DNA from 4 places in the Paenibacillus sp. BGI2013 genome. Region 1 is predicted to be linked to each of the others. Evidence: riboswitches for the same ligand, from Rfam matches in the RefSeq annotation. Region 1 holds a riboswitch; each other region holds the start of a gene.
The links. Region 1 has a riboswitch for thiamine pyrophosphate ahead of CXK86_RS27255 (ABC transporter substrate-binding protein). Riboswitches for the same ligand answer to the same signal wherever they lie in the genome.
Positions count from the first base shown of each region.

Region 2: it holds a riboswitch for thiamine pyrophosphate, as region 1 does, so the genes downstream of both, tenA (thiaminase II) here and CXK86_RS27255 (ABC transporter substrate-binding protein) in region 1, are expected to answer to the same signal.
Region 3: it holds a riboswitch for thiamine pyrophosphate, as region 1 does, so the genes downstream of both, CXK86_RS23165 (ABC transporter ATP-binding protein) here and CXK86_RS27255 (ABC transporter substrate-binding protein) in region 1, are expected to answer to the same signal.
Region 4: it holds a riboswitch for thiamine pyrophosphate, as region 1 does, so the genes downstream of both, thiC (phosphomethylpyrimidine synthase ThiC) here and CXK86_RS27255 (ABC transporter substrate-binding protein) in region 1, are expected to answer to the same signal.

Region 1 covers NZ_PJFA01000015.1:147,728-152,105, forward strand. The annotation lists gene CXK86_RS27240 (ABC transporter ATP-binding protein) at 1-65, opposite strand, end outside; gene CXK86_RS27245 (ABC transporter permease) at 103-861, opposite strand; gene CXK86_RS27250 (thiamine-binding protein) at 861-1,151, opposite strand; gene CXK86_RS27255 (ABC transporter substrate-binding protein) at 1,406-2,446, opposite strand; TPP riboswitch at 2,668-2,780, opposite strand; gene CXK86_RS27260 (NAD-dependent epimerase/dehydratase family protein) at 2,924-3,679, opposite strand; gene CXK86_RS27265 (VOC family protein) at 3,697-4,083, opposite strand; gene CXK86_RS27270 (DUF2798 domain-containing protein) at 4,258-4,378, shown strand, end outside.
Region 2 covers NZ_PJFA01000004.1:431,507-435,884, reverse strand. The annotation lists gene CXK86_RS12875 (zinc-dependent alcohol dehydrogenase) at 1-508, shown strand, start outside; gene CXK86_RS12870 (hypothetical protein) at 540-740, shown strand; gene CXK86_RS12865 (spore coat protein) at 752-1,048, shown strand; gene tenA (thiaminase II) at 1,260-1,922, opposite strand; TPP riboswitch at 2,035-2,132, opposite strand; gene CXK86_RS12855 (endo-1,4-beta-xylanase) at 2,339-4,378, opposite strand, start outside.
Region 3 covers NZ_PJFA01000011.1:9,560-13,937, reverse strand. The annotation lists gene CXK86_RS23175 (pectate lyase) at 1-525, opposite strand, end outside; gene CXK86_RS23170 (radical SAM/SPASM domain-containing protein) at 874-1,749, opposite strand; TPP riboswitch at 1,967-2,069, shown strand; gene CXK86_RS23165 (ABC transporter ATP-binding protein) at 2,227-2,994, shown strand; gene CXK86_RS23160 (ABC transporter permease) at 2,981-3,811, shown strand; gene CXK86_RS23155 (ABC transporter substrate-binding protein) at 3,979-4,378, shown strand, end outside.
Region 4 covers NZ_PJFA01000023.1:52,204-56,581, forward strand. The annotation lists gene CXK86_RS30585 (Fe-Mn family superoxide dismutase) at 1-63, opposite strand, end outside; gene CXK86_RS30590 (alpha/beta hydrolase) at 213-1,238, opposite strand; gene CXK86_RS30595 (IclR family transcriptional regulator) at 1,598-2,341, shown strand; TPP riboswitch at 2,491-2,604, shown strand; gene thiC (phosphomethylpyrimidine synthase ThiC) at 3,023-4,378, shown strand, end outside.

The DNA of each region.
Region 1 (4,378 bases):
TGCGTTGGCTCCATTACACTTGCTCCTCGTCCAGGCTGGACTTGTTCATCCTGTTGCAGATTCATATGGTCATCACTTCCTAATATACAGATTACTTCTTTACTACCGCTTTTGTGGCCGCCAGCGCACGAGCAGCTTCTCCAGCAGGGCAATGAACAGGAAGAGCAGCAAGCTGAGCGCGACAATAATCATGATCGCCACGAATAGACGGTCCGTACGATAAGCCGACTTTTGCAACATCATATAATAACCAATACCCTTGTCTGCACCAATCCATTCGGCGATGATGGCGCCCATCACGCTATAGGTAGCGGCGATTTTGACACCGGAGAACACGGATGGCAGCGCATGGGGGAGCTCCAGCTTCCAGAAGATCTGATGACGTTTCGCACCAGCCATGCGCATATAGTTCATCATCGCCGCGTCAGTACGGGTCAAGCCATCCATGGCCGCCACTGCAACGGGGAAGAAGCAGACCAGAATGATCGTAATCAGCTTGGGCAGTAGCCCGAATCCGAACCAGATTAACAGGAGCGGCGCGAGCGCGATGGTCGGAATATTTTGACTAAGAATAAGTAAAGGATACAGGGCTGACTTGAGAAAAGGGACCAAATGCAGTACCATCGCAATCAGTAATCCAACCGCTGTTCCAGCGGCGAATCCAATCAGCGTTAACTGAATGGTTGCGGAAGCGTGCATGCCAAGCCGTTCGGCCTGGGTTGCCGCTTCGCGGGCGATATCGGACGGTGCAGGCAGCATCCATTTCTCAATATGGAAGAGGGAGACGGCTCCCTGCCATATCGCTATAAAGAGAATAACCGCCACAAAGGGCGGCCATACACTTTTAAAATAGGCAGGCATTAGCGGTATTTCTCCGTCAGGGTATCCATGCTGAAGCCAGCAGGGCTATGGGCGATTTTGATCTGGGAGATGATGCTTGGGCTGCCAGTCTCCACAAGTACCTCGTGCATCTTACGTACAACTTCCAGCAGTTCCTCCAGTTCCCCCTCCATCGTGGTGTCGAGCGCGTTCACCTGATATTTCAGGCCGGATTGCTGAATAACTTCAATGGCGCGATCTACATAAGGATAAGAGTTCTCGCCATTTGGCGTTTTCGGGATAACCTGAATACTAAGTAGTGTGCTTGCCATGAGAGATCACGGCTCCTTTCGTGATAAATTGCATGAATTGAACCAGGTTTACACTTATCACTCCGATTGCAGTACCCTCTTCCGATCACTGTTATCCCCGGATTTCTTTAATGAATTCCAATGGAGGAAATCCGGGGATAGCGTATGCTTCCGATGCAGCTTTCTTTCAGAAAGCTTTTAGGTGAGCGCTTCGCTTCTTCAGATGGGTTCTGCACTCTTCGTTCTTGTGTAAAAAAGTTAAACTTAAGCAATTTTTATTGGGGTAAAAACGCGTTTGTATATGCCTTGCTCACATCGATCTGTTCATCAAGCAGTTTTTTGCTAAACATCCAGTCGGTGTAGTTCTGCCAGACTTCCTGTTTTTGTTCTCCCCAGCGCGGGGCGTCATCTGTGTACTTGGGACTAAGCCACTTCTGGCTTGCCAGCACCAATTCCTTATCCAGATCCGGTACGGCCTTGATCAGAATGTTGGCTGCGTTTTCGGGATGATCAATTGCGTATTGATACCCTTCGGAGGTGGCTTTCAGGAATGCTTTCACCAACTCAGGGTCGTTTTGGATCGTTTGCTCGTTTGTTACGAGGACAGGCGTGTAATAATCCAGTGCATCTGAATAATCCTTCACATATAACATGTCGATCGGTTCCCCGCGCAGTTCGGCTTCAATCCCCGTCCAGGCGTAGAAAATCCATGCAAAATCAATGTCCCGTTTTACTGCGGTGAAAAAGTCGGCGTCACCCATATTAATGTTTTTCACTTTGGATACATCGGCTCCGTCGCCTTCCATAATGGATTGCATCACGGCTTCTTCGACTGGGGAACCCCAACCGCCATAGGTTTTACCTTCAAAATCTTTCGGTGACTTGATATTCCGATCCGCCGGAGCAGCGAACCCGGATGTATTATGCTGAATAACTGCTGCGATGGAGACGAGTGGAACACCCTGTGTGCGGGCTTGAGTTACACTCTCCTGATAACTTACGCCAAACGGTACTTCATTTGAGGCAACCATTGTATCTGCGCCACCGGCACCTGGTTGTACAATCTCCACGTTCAAGCCTTCGGCTTTATAAAAACCTTGATCTACAGCTGCATACAGGCCTGTATGATTCGTATTTGGTGTCCAGTCGAGCACCACTTTAATATCTTTCAGGGCGGCAGTGTCACCTTCGTTGCTGCTTTCCGTATTTGTGTTGCCGTTCTGCCCAGCTGGGGCAGCTTCTTTGCCACCACATGCGGCTACAGTCACCATAAGCACGCATAAGAGCAACAATCCCATCGTTTTACGCCATTTCATCTGTGGTTCTCTCCTTCGGTATGTCCGGCCGATTGGCACGGGGTACTCCTTGGCTTCATATCCAATCATCTTGCATAAATCGACAGATTTATACCAGTTGAGATCTGGATAACGTCACTTTTTTTAGCTCTCTGGCTATATAAAAGAACATTAAAAAAGCGTCCCGTATTCCGGGACGCGTGCAGGCGTTAGAGAGGTGGCGTTCAGCCATAGGGCTGTGCCATTTCGATATACTCCGATTCCTACGCTGGCATGATCCAGATCAGGTCTAAGGGTTAGTATCTTGGTGGGATACACTCTCAGCCGGCCAATTCCGACTCCCCTGGGAAACTATGAAGTTACGGGCATTACTAGGTGTAATTATAGGCCAGAGGGTAGGACCTGTCCAGTCATGAACTGGATAGGGACACGTATAAGTTATAAACAGGCCGTTATACATATGTATAACAGCCTGTTTGGATGTGTTATTTTCAATAATTATCGTGGGGAATCATATAAGGCAATCTGACTGAGTGCAAAAGCATCGGATTTTGGGTCATAACCTACCTGTTTCTGAGTGGTTTCCAGATTTAATCGTTTAAACCGATTATTCGAGATCCCATGCAGTATGGTGAAGGGTTCCAGATCGGTAGTTGTAATTGCTTTGAACATCAAATCACACAAGTCAGCCGGACTAATATACGCGCTCATATCCCTTGCCTCCAGCACGGGTCCGTCCGGTTGAAAATCATCATATGCACCTATACGTATTGCTACACTTTGTAAACCTTCGGTATACGCAAAATAGGAAGCGAGCGATTCTCCAAAACATTTGCTAACCCCGTACAAATTCCGTGGGCGTGTCGGCATGTCCGGATAGACCTGAGCATCAATGGGATACCCCTCAATCGTCTGTGCACTGCTTGCCAGAATGACTCTTCGTACACCTTGGTCTTTGGCTGCACGGAATACATTAAATGTGCCTTTGATATTGATGTCCAACAACGATTCATAAAATCCGGCATGCGGGGAAGGATCTCCCGCCAGATGTACAACCACATCCATGCCTTCGCAAGCATGCTGACAGGCTTCGGGGTCTGTCACATCCAGTGTCATGATCTCATGGCCTGTCCCTTGATACGTATGCAGTCTGTAGATATTCAAATCCGTTAGTCGCAGGTGAAATGTATCTGACAAGTATTGGGACAAGTCACGTCCAATTTTTCCGGCTGCGCCGGTAATTAAAATGTTCATGAAATCAGCTCCATTTCTTAGCGCTGGAAGAACTCAATCCATTCCTTTTCAGGTCCATAGATGAAGAAATAGCGGTAACCGTTAGGCAGTGTGATAATCTCTCCGTCGATAAATTCGGCTTCGGTGGATTGAATGCGTTTGTACTCAGAATCAAGATCATCCACGTGGATCGCAAAATGGTGCACCGTACCTTCAGAAGGCAGCTTGTCGCTGTATCCTTGAATTAACTCAATCTCAGTCTCATTACTTCCATTGAAGCCAAGGAAGGCGAGCTGAATGATACCGTTGGTATGGGTCACCCGGTCTTTCAATTCAAGACCAACGATCTCCGTGTAGAAACGCAGCGTGGTCTCCAGATCACGAACGGCAATGCCGACGTGGTCAATGCGCTTTTGAAAACTCACAATCAAAAACCTCCTTATGTAGTGAATGTTTCTACCATTTTAAGGGATAGCATAGAGCTGTACTACATGGTTGTCAAATCCAATTTTAAATTGGAAAAATCATAATTGTTCACAGAATGTTCACTTATGTGGAGGGTTTCCTCATCTCTATAATTACGAAGGTAAACAGAGAGGATGAGAGAATTGCCAACCAGCAAGAAGGAACAGATTATTTTCGGATTAATGATGTGTACAGGAATGGTCTTGGTCATGATATTCTTCAATCTATGGCACAGTGGGTTACTTGGCAAGATGT
Region 2 (4,378 bases), on a different contig from region 1:
CTATGTCGATTACCGCTTAAAGCATGCAAAGCGAACAAACAATGTGGAAATCGTAAACTTCGAACAGGATAAGAATATTGGGAACACTCTCAAGGAAATGACCAAAGGCGGCGCCGATGTCGTGATTGATGCGGTAGGAATGGACGGCAAGATGAGCGATCTTGAATTTCTAGCCAGCGGTATGAAACTGCAAGGCGGCACCATGAGTGCATTTATCATTGCATCTCAGGCTGTCCGCAAAGGTGGCACCATTCAAGTCACTGGTGTATACGGCGGACGTTATAACGGATTCCCGCTCGGTGACATCATGCAGCGAAACGTGAATATCCGTTCCGGACAAGCTCCGGTCATTCACTACATGCCATACATGTACGAGTTGGTTACGTCTGGCAAAGTGGACCCTGGGGACATTGTTACGCACGTCATTCCGCTCAGCGAGGCCAAGCGGGGCTATGAAGTGTTCGATACAAAAACGGACGATTGCATTAAAGTCATCTTAAAGCCTTAAATATGAATTGATACATGGGAGGACAATCTGAATGGATTCCACATACGCTTTGCATGAGATGCTCGAGGTGCATGAAATAGCTGCGTTCAAGACGGTTTGCATGACAAAATCCAAGACCATGCAAGCTCTGGTAACCGACCCGGAGCTCAAGCAAATTTTGCAACAAGATGCGACATTATCACAACAGCAGCTTCAGGAGCTCGGTGGAGTGCTGTCTAAAGCGACTGTATAGGAGATAAAAAAATGAACCCAATATTAGAACACATGACTGGTCTTAATACGCTGACCGATGACGTGATCGCAATGGATTTTTTGATGAACGCCAAGAGCGGTGTCAGAAACTACGCCATGGCTGTGACCGAATGTGCCACCCCCGAAATCAAACAAATTTTGATGAAACAGCTCGATGAAGCCATAGACTCTCATGAAAAGATATCAAATTACATGGTGCAGCATGGCTTATACCACCCTTACCATATTGCAGAGCAAATTCAGCTCGATCTGAAAAATATTCAGACTGCTATGAACATTCCGTCCTGACACCCTTTTTGATTTTAGCTAGAGACTTCAGTGAACAAAATGTTCCTGTGTCAAGAATTTCAACAATAAAAAAGGCGGATACACTCCGCCCTTTTTTTGGCATCGTCACGAAACACGCATATACAAGCGTTCCTTTACTTAAATCTACTTATTTTTCATCCTGAGACTGTTTATGGACGCTGCTCGCTAATTGAATTAACTATTAGTGAACTCAAGGCTCCAACCTCCATGACATCTCCCAAAAATCAAGCTCAAAGCGACTGCACATCACGAAAATATCTTCCATCCGTTGGTACGTTCCCTCGCTACAGCCTTCTAATAGCTTATCCGTTAACGTCACTAGGGATTGATTGTTGCTGTTGTATTCAGAGGAAGCATATCCTGTGATCCACTCTCCATAAAAAGGATGATCAGCTGCACCTGGCTTTTGAGCAAGGACTTGACCAATCTCCGCATAGCTCCATGAGCAGGCCAGAATGGATACAAGTACTTCTGCTATGCCACCCGCATGGGAAATAGAGAGCATATAGTTAGTATAGGCTGCATTTTTCAGTGCAGGTTTTACCTGGAACACATGATCCTCTGTAATTCCTAATCGCTCCATATAAGAACGATGAATTTTCATTTCACCATTCAGGATGTTATCTACGTTTTTACTAAAAAACTGCATCAATTTGGGGTCGTGCGACTTGACGATACCTAGTGCAAATACACGGGCATAATCGAACAGGTACAAGTAGTCTTGCAGCAAATAATAACGAAATTGTTCAACCGGTAAGGAACCATCTCCGATTCCTTTAACAAAGGGATGCTCGAGACATTCCTTCCACACGGGCTGTGCTGCCTGATATAGTCTCTCTGAAATAGTCAACATGTGTTCCTCCAATTCATAATGTACGTATTAAAAACAAAAAAACGAAACATCCATAGGATGTTTCGCAGACAAATACACTAAAACAAGGGGGTTCGCATGAGCTACCCAAGTACAGTGTTTCATCGTTGCATCCCTACGTTGGCATTATCCAAGTCAGGTAAGGTCGGTTTAACACCCTCTCAGCCGGTTAAGGCTCCCTCGCAAACGGTTGTATGTAGTTGATTACTTTCTTATTCCCATAAAAGAAAAAATAACATCCATTTAGTATATCAAGGGCTGTTAAATATAGTCAAGGCAGATTGTATCGCCCCTCATCACCTTTGGTGACGTATGTAAACGATGAAAACCATCACAACAATGGTTGAGTTTTAGCCACTGTTATGATGTTTTCTATTCTTGCAACTACTGCCGATGGTTTAATGTCCGAGTTTGTTCTTTCCGACAAAAGTGAGTATTCCGTACTGGGAAGTGTTTCTCCAGCTCTCATTGGTCGTATCATTCCACTTGGCTACGCTCTGCTTACCTCCGCCCTGGTTGTCGTTAATTTGAAGCTCGAAACCGAGAACATTTCCTGTTTTGGGCGTCAGTGAATGTAACTGGATTCGGGCTTCTACGAGATATCCTTTATTTGTTTTCTTCACAGCACTTACAAGGCGTCCAGGTGAGGCACCCCCTGCAAAGGTTCCTACATTGTCTGCACTGATTCTGAACTGGGCATCATCATATTGAAAATACGGTGTGCGCTGGTGATTCTCGTCCAGGAAAATCTCAACCGAATCCTGATCCCATGGGTTGATGCTATCTGTGATGATGTTTGGATCAGTGACGTCGATCAGCAGGTATAGATATTCACCTGACCACATTGCGCGAGCCACTGCCTCTGCACCTTCGCTTTGGTTCAACCGGTTTACTTCAATCGGTGCAGCCTTATTCCATGATGTGTCTTTCTTCCCATCAATCTGAACAATCCCTTGTACAGCTTGTGCAGATTTGGGCATAGGGGCAAGCTGAATCACGCCGTATTTGCTTGTATCCTGTTCCTGAGATTGTGTTCGATCATTCCAGTACAGTGGATTATAAGGTTGTGTCCCACTTGAACCGCCATCAGTCACACGGATATCCAATCCGGCTTCATATTCTGATCCGACTTGGATACCACCCCACGGAATGGACAATTCAACCTGATATCCGGCTTTGGTCTCGCGTACACGATATGAACGCTTCTCCACGCCCTCAGCTTTGCCCGACCGCTTAATGATTACATGTCGGTCATCTACTTCATATGAAGTGGTCTTGCCATTATTGAGATCAACAAAGATATCTACTTTGTCATTCACATCTGCCTTCGCATCCTGAACATCCACGAGGATATACAGGTTACTATGATCCCATAAGGTGCGGAAACTGGCTGATCCCGCAGAGTCACCCTTCAGTGGAGTAGACACCGCTTTGTTCCAGAGCGGATCTTGTGACTGTTTTTTGATATCCGGTTTACCCGAAAGTGAGACGGCTCTCTGTGTCAACACAGGCAAGCTGGATTCATCCACAAGTCCCCAGTATGCTTTTTTGGCCTTAAGGGCTGAATCAAACAGCATAGCCTGGTTGTTGTAAGACTTCTCATCTTGGAGTCCCCATAAGGTAACTGAAGAAATGTGGTCTTTGTGTTTTTTGTACAAATCCAACAGTTCCTTATATCGATACGCCTGCTTTACTGCAACTTCATCGGACATCTCTTCACCAAATGGAATTCCGCTATCCACATCCAGTTCCGTGATCTGAATATCCAATCCAAGTTCGGCGAACATGCTGATCGTTTTTTCAATTTCCTTGATGGGCGGGGATTCCAGGTTATAGTGGGATTGCAAACCCACACCATCGATGAGCCCTTTCTCTTTCAGTCGTTTGACCAACTGATACATATGCTCTCTTTTCTCAGGGATTTCCGTGAAGTATTCGTTGTAATATAATTTGGCATTCGGATCGGCTGCACGAGCGAATTCATAGGTTTTCTCAATATAATCCGGACCAATTAGTTCATAAAAGGGACTTTTACGTAAACCGTTGGCATCACCATTGCTATCCGCAATCGCCTCGTTTACCACATCCCAGGCATAGATCTTACCTTTGTATCGGGTCATGACGGTTTCAACGTAATCCTGAATCCGGGCAAGTAGTAATTCTCGACTCGCAGGGTTACCCTGAGGATCCTTGAACATCCACTCTGCTGCATCAATATGCCACAACAACGCATGTGCGCGTACGCCCATACCATGCTCCTCGGCGAACTGAACATATTGATCGGCTGCCTCGAACTCATAAACACCTTCGGAAGGAGACATGTACTTCGGTTTCATCTCATAGGTTGCGGTCAAGCTGTTAAAGTGCTTTGTGAGCAGTTGTCCGTATGCGCCTTCCAACTGCCAGCGATACACCGCTGCACCAATGGGGAAATCATC
Region 3 (4,378 bases), on a different contig from region 1:
AATGTTGGAGTTATCCAGCGTCATGTTAACTGCAAAGGAAGTTCCACCATTTTGGCGAACCAGTTTGCCAATATCATCTGCACGGAAATTTTTGATGTTAATTGTTCCAGCTGCATTCATCTGGAACACTTTATCATAAGCCTTATACGCTGCTCCACCGGTAATGTTAACCGTTCCGGCAGACTTCAATGTCAGTGCATCCTCGCCCACGTCCTGCCAGACCACATTCGATATATTACAGTTGCCATAACAGTGAACACCATCAGCAGCTGGTGATCCAATGTTTACGTTTTTGAGCGTGGCCCCTGCCTCCAGACGGAAGACTGGCTTCTGATTTTCTGCTTGAGATCCGTCGCCCAGTGTGGAAGGATTAGCTACAAATGTTTTGCCTTGACCATCATAGGTCGTGCCCTTTGGAACAACAATAGTTGAATTTACAACCGTAGGCGCAGCCGCAGCCGGAACTGCACCAAATATAGAAGCAACCAAACCAGCAGACAGTAACAACGTCAACATTTTTTTCATAACTTTATTCCTCCCTTATTCTCTTGTTTTTTAGTATTGTACAAGGCTGAGCTTGTCCTGAAAGATCGTCAGAGGTGCACCTCTGTTCGATCTACAACCTAATCCTACCAAATAAGGAAGGTAACTAGAATAATCATTAGATCAGATATATCATGACAACGCACAATCCCTGTCATATCGGCATTTTTTGCATATCAGGTCCCTCAAGCAATATGCTGATATCAACCTCAGGTATGCTCATTTGTAACGTATATACCCCTCACTTAATCCCCGATAACAAAGAAAGACCACTGCATTTGTCTCCAAATGTGTGATCTTGAATGGCTTCCGGTTTGCTGATATATGATATCAGGCTCCGAATCTCTGACGATAACCGCACTTTCTACACAACTCTTCCACAGCTTCCCGCTTGGAGAAGCCATATACCAGATTGTTCGCTCGCTCTCCCTCAATAATCTCCGAGAATGACTTCTCGTGCACATTACCGAGGTTAATGACACCCTCGCCATCGAGACAGCATGGAACCACCGTTCCATCTACAAGCACAGCTGCCTGACCACGCAATGCATGGCAGAAGCCTTTGCCGTCATCTTCAGGTGCATCCAGACTTGGCCACTGGAACTCATGGTCCTGATTCAGGTATACATTCGGGGCAATTTTGACCCCGCTGCCTGGAACTACTTTTTCCTCAATGCGGAAGTCCAGATTGAACTCACGTTCCAATACTTCAAGGGTCTCCCGATTTCGATTCATCTGAGCATTTGTGAAGTTATCCTGCGTCAGATTCCAAAGTCGGAATGAGATGATGACATTGTGCTTAACGGCCTCGTGTACAAAGGACAAAATATGACGCAGGTATCCGTCACGATCTGTTGAACCTTCATGCCCATCGAAGCTGTGCAGGGAGAAATTCATCTGCCGCAGCGCCGGTTTGCCAAGCAATTTATGCTGAGTCTTGGGCAGCAGTGTACCATTCGTTGTAATGTTCACCTTGAGTCCCTTTTCATGTGCGGAATCGAGCAACAGATCTATTTTGGGATGCAACAAGGGTTCGCCTTTGACATGTAGATAAATATGATTGGTGTGTGGTTTAACTTGATCCAGTATATTGTTGAAGACTTCAGGGTCAATGAATCCTTTGGCACGCTGTGTCTGCGGACAGAAGCTGCATGTCAGATTGCAGATACTCGTGATCTCAATATATACTTTTTTGAACGTTTTCAACTCGGGTCCCCATTCTGCTTCGGAGGGAGAACAATCCCGCCTGCATTTGTGATCCGGCCAATATGCGCCACCACTATTATATCGGGTTAGGGAGCCCAGGTAAATTGTTCAGTTGTTCCGGTCTGACTCCACGCTCATCTCAAGAAATCCATCATGCTGCCTCTTTACAGTTCATGTTCAAGTGATATATGCTGAACACACAACTGCATATCTTGAACTTTTGCACTAGGGGAGCCTTGCGGCTGAGACGAATATGACTATTCGGACCCTTTGAACCTGATCTGGATCATACCAGCGGAGGGAAGTGGAGCGGCCTTTTAGTAAGCGGATTTTTTTCATGTATGTGAAGATAAATTGCGGATTTAACTTACAGACCCACTCATTTCTCCGGAAATGGGTGGGTCTTTTTTGTTTCTTTTGCAGAGACAGGATGCCGTTGTTATTCCAGCAGTCTGACATCAAGGGGGGGAGGATCAGATGGATAACCATGTAACCATTCACAACGTAAGCTTTGCTTTTCCCGGAAAAAAGGATTCCCCTGTGCTCTCCAATGTGTCGCTTCAGGTTCAACAAGGAGAATTTGTCTCGCTCATCGGCTCCAGCGGATCAGGTAAAAGCACGCTCTTCAAGCTGCTCGCAGGCTTGCATGAGCCAACCGTTGGCATCATCGATATAGCTGATGTACCGCAAGGACAACGACTCGGACGAGTCGCCTATATGCCGCAGAAAGATCTGCTGTTATCCTGGCGTACCGTCATGGAGAACTGCATGGTGCCTGCCGAGCTGGCACCAGGCCGACAAGACAAGGACAAGTTACGGGCAAACATCCTAGCTGGGTTGGCAAGGTTCGGCCTGTCGGGTTATGAACAGGCCTACCCGGATGAGTTATCCGGCGGCATGCGGCAGCGGGTGGCATTTCTTCGTACCTTGCTTACAGGCGGGCAGCTCATGTTGCTGGATGAACCCTTCGGTGCACTCGACGCCTTAACCAAACGAGAAATGCATCGCTGGTTGCTGGAGCTTTGGGAGGGCATTGGCCAAACCGTGCTGTTCATTACACATGACATCGAAGAAGCCCTGCTGTTAAGTGACCGTATCATTCTGTTAACTCCAGGGGGGCAAGGTCAGCAGTTGCGTGAGATGACGGTTCCTTTACCACGCCCAAGGCATTCGAACATGATCTACGAACCGGCTCTCGTGCAGATGAGACAACAACTGGAGGAACAATTGCATGCAAAGCGATAGAGCTGAGGTCAGCGTCTGGGCGTGGTGTTCGAAGTGGCTCTCTAGGTCGTTTTCCCAATATGGTTTGTTTATTATGCTCATGTTCTTATTACTGGCGATCTGGGAAGTGATCGTGCGTATGGGATGGGTGCCCTCCTTCATCATTCCTGCACCCACGGCCATCATAGGCTCACTGGTTGAGCATCGTCGTCTGCTGTTGACCATCCATTTGCCTGCTACCTTTATGGAGGTTGTTGTTGGTTTTGTCTTGTCCATAGTGACTGGAATTACGCTAGCAACAGGCATGCATATGAACCGATCGATTGAAAAAGCCTTGTATCCCTTCATCGTGATCAGTCAGACCATCCCGCTGATTGCCTTGTCCCCCGTATTTATCCTGTGGTTTGGTTACACGTTGTGGAGCAAAGTCGCCGTGGTGTTCTTAATCGCATTCTTTCCCATTGTGGTCAGTACCTACGATGGACTCCGCCAAGGCGATCCAGAGCAGCGTGAACTGCTGCTCACCATGGGCGCCAGCAAGTGGGATATTTTTTGCAAACTCCAGGTTCCGCTGGCACTTCCTTCTTTTTTCTCCGGGCTAAAGATGTCTGTGGTGTACTGCGTGGTTGGGGCAACGATTGGCGAATGGCTCGGTGGCAGCAAAGGTCTCGGATACTTCAGCCGCCGCATGTCCAGCAACATGAACACGGATGCGATGTTTGCCGCTATTGTGCTGTTATCCCTGCTTGGGATCGTTTTGTTTGTACTGATTGCCTGGCTGGAGAAACGGTTTAGCATACGGCGTCATCGTCATGGAGGCAACAGAAAAGTTGGATAATACTTAGATAGAAATTTGATGTAAATACAAGAGTTACATTCTTCAAAACAAAACATATCTTATGCACAATTTCAGCAACATCTTCAATCAGTTCATTGTCACATTATCGTTAACATGCTGTTGCCCATTTTCTACAAATCAAAACGATGAAATGAGGAACTTCATTTATGAATAACAAAGGTATATACTCCCTGCTTCCCATCATACTCATTAGCCTTTTGCTGATCGTTAGCGGATGCAGCACCACAGACACTAGCCAAAATACGCCAACAACAGATTCGGCAACCAATACACAGCAAACAGATCCGTCTGCAACCGAACCAGCATCAGACACCAAAGATAAACTGTCTATCATGCTCGACTGGTACCCGAATGCAGTACACTCCTTCATCTATGTGGCTCAGGAAAAAGGATACTTTGCAGACCAAGATCTGGATGTCGATATTCAGATGCCTGCGGATACCAATGATTCGCTCAAACTTGTTGCTGCCGGAAAAATTGATCTGGCCTTAAGCTACCAGCCCCAAATCTTACTCGCGCGTGGCGAGAACATTCCTGTACGTTCCA
Region 4 (4,378 bases), on a different contig from region 1:
CCAAAAACGAATTTCCTCCAATGTTCGCAGAGGCAGCAGGTGACCATATCCATACCAGTTCATCTATGTTGAACCTCCTTCAGATGAAATTCATTGCATGCAGACCGTCTGTTCATGCGTCCCAAGAGTATATTCCGCGAGCTTGTTGTCCTATGAGTGCAAAAAAAAGAGCCCCTGAGGGCTCTGGAAAAAATTCAATGATTGAAATTTGGTTATTCTCCATTATTCGTGTTTTGCACATCGTCACTGCTTGTTTTCGTTACATGACTCAGGAAAGTTGAGACACGGCGCAGATATTCCTTTGGATGCTCCCGGAAGATCAACTCATGATGCGCATCCTGGACAATCCATACATCCGAGTACGGATTGGTCTGGTTGGCGGCGAGTTGCTCCGCAATTGGATAAGGCGCCTTCTCGTCCTCTGTACCATGGATGAAGAAAATCGGGAACGGATAATCTTCCTTTTTCACTTCCTGGTATGGAATCTGTTGTAATCCGGTACCATTCAGAACAGGGAACAACAGTTTCATGATCTCCAGTGTAGGCTGACGTGGCAGATCGATCTGGTTGTGAATGTTGTGGTACAGCGTATCTGGCTCCAGCAGGAACGCACTGTCCAGAATCATTGCATCCACTTCCTTCGTAATCAGTCCGGTTTGTAACGCTGTACCGGCACCCATCGAGAAACCCCAGACAACCAGTTCCTGCGCACCACGTTGCTTGGCGAACTGGATCGCACCGAGCAATTGCTGTGACTCAGCTTTGCCACCTGTGGCTACAGCTTTGTTCACCTGTGAGGCGAAGCCATAATCGAACATGACCACGTTGAACCCAAGTTGATGGGCATAGTGTGCCAGGTCATACATGGGTACCCATGTTTCTTCACGATTGGCACCATAGCCGTGACTGAAAATAATCGTTTTGCTTGCAGCATTGTCAGCAGGTATATACCATCCCTGCATCGTCCGGCTGCCATCTGCTGCCGGGAACGTGATGTCTTCGTACTTCATGTTCTTGGCTTGCATCGGATTGGAGAAGACTGGCGCTACCGTTGGATTGGATAATACCCATGCGATATAACCATGCAGTGCAATAAAACAAAACAGTAGAAAAAATACAACGGAGAGCAGCAACGCTACGATAATATGTTTGAACCGAATCAGCCTCGGTGATAGGGAAGAGGGCAGATCGGACACTTTTGTTTGCAGCGGGGCTTCGCTCTGGGATGATTGATACATGAATGCCCCTCCTTTGAAGTTCAGTTGAAGATAACAACGACATGAAAAGAGAATTGCGTCGATTTCAGAGCCTGCTTCAGAGCGATATCTTAATGTAATATATCTTTATCGTATGTTCCAATATAGTCAAAGTCAATTGATTGAGGGCATTTGTTACGCAATTGTTATATAGTTCTTAAGATATATGGGTAACATTACCTTAGTGTGTAAATTACAGGGGATTAAGTCTTATAAAAAGGGAAAATTTACACGTTGGCCTATTTTGATTTTGGCTCTTTTTGGTTTACAGATGAGACCGTTTCTCATATAATTTATGTAACCAAGTTTCATGTGATGAAACATGAGGAGGGCATTATGCCATGGAAGATCGCAAGTTAACCGTCCGGGCTGTGGAACGGGCGCTGGATATATTATTATGTTTTACCACACGCAGTGATCTGGGACTCACCGAAATTGCCAGCCAGATCGGCCTGCACAAAAGTACAGTCCACCGTTTGATGGCTACGCTGGAGGATCGAGGGTTCGTGATCCGCGATGCAGCAACAGAGAAGTACCGACTTGGCATCCGAATCTGGGAGCTGTCAGCTCATATGTCCCGCAGTGATGATCCCGCTATTCTGCTGTTGCCTGCGATGGAGCGACTGAGAGATCGATTGGGGGAGACCGTGAGTCTGTACCTGCGTGATGGGAGTGAACGGATTCGTATTCAGGCGGTGCAAAGTGATCAGGCGATCCGCCGAGTTGCTCCCGTTGGTGTTAGACTCCCGCTGTCTGTGGGGGCTTCCAGCAAAGTCCTGATGGCGTTTGCCACGGACGAGGATCGTGAAGAACTGATGAACGGGCCGGAATGGCCGGTGTTTATTGATCCCGCGGTGTATTTGGCGCAGATGGGAGATATCCGGGATAACGGATATGCGACGAGTTATGAGGAACGTGAGCCGGGAGCTGCCGCGGTATCGGTACCGATTATGGATCGCAGAGGCAATATTGCAGCCGCACTCTCGGTCTCAGGGCCTGTCAGCCGACTCTCACAGGAGACATTGCATGAATACGCACCTGTGTTGAAGGATGCTGCTACGCAAATGGGGCTCATGTTATCCTGATGTTGAGGTAAGTTTTTTCTCCAATAGAGTTTGATCATTTGGAATATAAAGGTTGTTTTTATGTTCCGGTTGCGCTACTCTGTAATGGACGGCCCAACGGGGCCAGCTTCATTGAATATGAACAGCGGCTTATGTAAGCCGCAACTTATTAACGTTACTGGGGGAGTCCGAATTGTCCGGACTGAGACGGAATCGCATGAGATTCCGGACCCTTTGCACCTGATCTGGATCATACCAGCGTAGGGAAGTAATCGGCGATATGACCACAACCACCACATGATGTGACCCTTGTAGGGCTCCGTTAAGGAGCTGCATAAAGGTGCATTATTGGTGATGGACATAAAAGTCGGTTCCTTCGGGGACCGGCTTTTTTATATACAGGGAACGGGCGATATAGCGCATACTCCATCGACTTCTTTTTCAATACCTGCGAAAGTGGGCTTGGATGAGGAGGGAAGTCACCATAGATCCATGATCTGTGCTGCCTTCCGGTCTGTTGTGAACTGTACATAAATTATGTCTCCCCTGGTCTGGTGTAGGATCGCTCTTTCTTCTCTGCATTGCGCATGATTTGGGACAGGTACGTAAGTGAGCTAATGACTATTCCAACCAAACAAGCGACGAACACTGAGGAGGAGACAAGCGAACATGAGTACAGGAAATCAAATGGGACAACAAGCGATGGAACGGGAACATAACGATCAGCAGGTGGAAAAGGAAACAAGCGCGGCCGGACGGGTTCAGCCTTTTCCGGGCAGCCGCAAAGTCTACATTCAGGGCTCACGGCCGGACATTGCTGTACCGGAACGTGAGATAGCCCTTCATGACACGAATACTCCCCAAGGGGTGGAGCATAACGAACCGCTGCGTGTCTATGATACGAGCGGCCCCATGACCGATCCCGCATTTCATGCGGATATCCGCGCAGGTTTGCCAGCCCTGCGCACCCGCTGGATCACAGAGCGTGGCGATGTTGAAGCTTATCAGGGTCGTACGGTTAAACCGGAGGATAACGGACTGAAGCCCGGAGGGAAGAGAGCTGGCGCTGAAGAGTACCCCGGATTACGAGGCAAACCGCTGCGGGCACAGCCAGGACGTTGTGTGACTCAGATGCATTACGCGAGGCAGGGAGTCATTACGGCAGAGATGGAATTCGCCGCCATTCGTGAAGGCGTGGAACCGGAATTTGTAAGGCAGGAGCTGGCGAGTGGACGGGCCATCCTGCCGTCCAACATCAATCACCCGGAGAGTGAGCCGATGTTGATTGGTCGTCATTTTCATGTGAAGATCAATGCCAATATAGGCAACTCTTCTGTATCTTCCTCCATCGAGGAAGAGGTGGAGAAGATGACTTGGGCGGTACGCTGGGGATCGGATACCGTGATGGATCTATCCACAGGCAAAAACATCCATACCACCCGGGAATGGATCATCCGTAATTCACCTGTGCCGATTGGTACGGTGCCGCTGTATCAGGCGCTGGAGAAGGTGAATGGCGAAGCGGAAGCGCTGACCTGGGAGTTGTACCGTGACACACTCATTGAGCAGGCAGAGCAGGGCGTGGACTACTTTACGATTCATGCAGGTGTACTGCTGCGTTATATCCCCATGACCGCCAAGCGAATGACAGGCATTGTGTCTCGGGGCGGTTCCATTATGGCAGCATGGTGTCTGGCGCATCATCAGGAGAATTTTTTGTATACCCATTTTGAAGAAATCTGTGAGATTATGAAAAGGTATGATGTAGCGTTTTCGCTGGGAGATGGACTTCGTCCAGGCAGTATCTACGATGCCAATGACGAGGCTCAGATGGCGGAACTGGCTACGCTCGGGGAACTGACGCAGATTGCGTGGAAGCACGATGTGCAGGTGATGATCGAAGGTCCTGGGCATGTGCCGATGCATAAGATCAAGGAGAATGTGGACTTGCAGATGGAGATCTGTAAAGAGGCACCGTTCTATACGTTGGGGCCGCTGACGACCGACATTGCCCCGGGTTACGATCACATCACATCCGCCATTGGTGCGGCCATGATT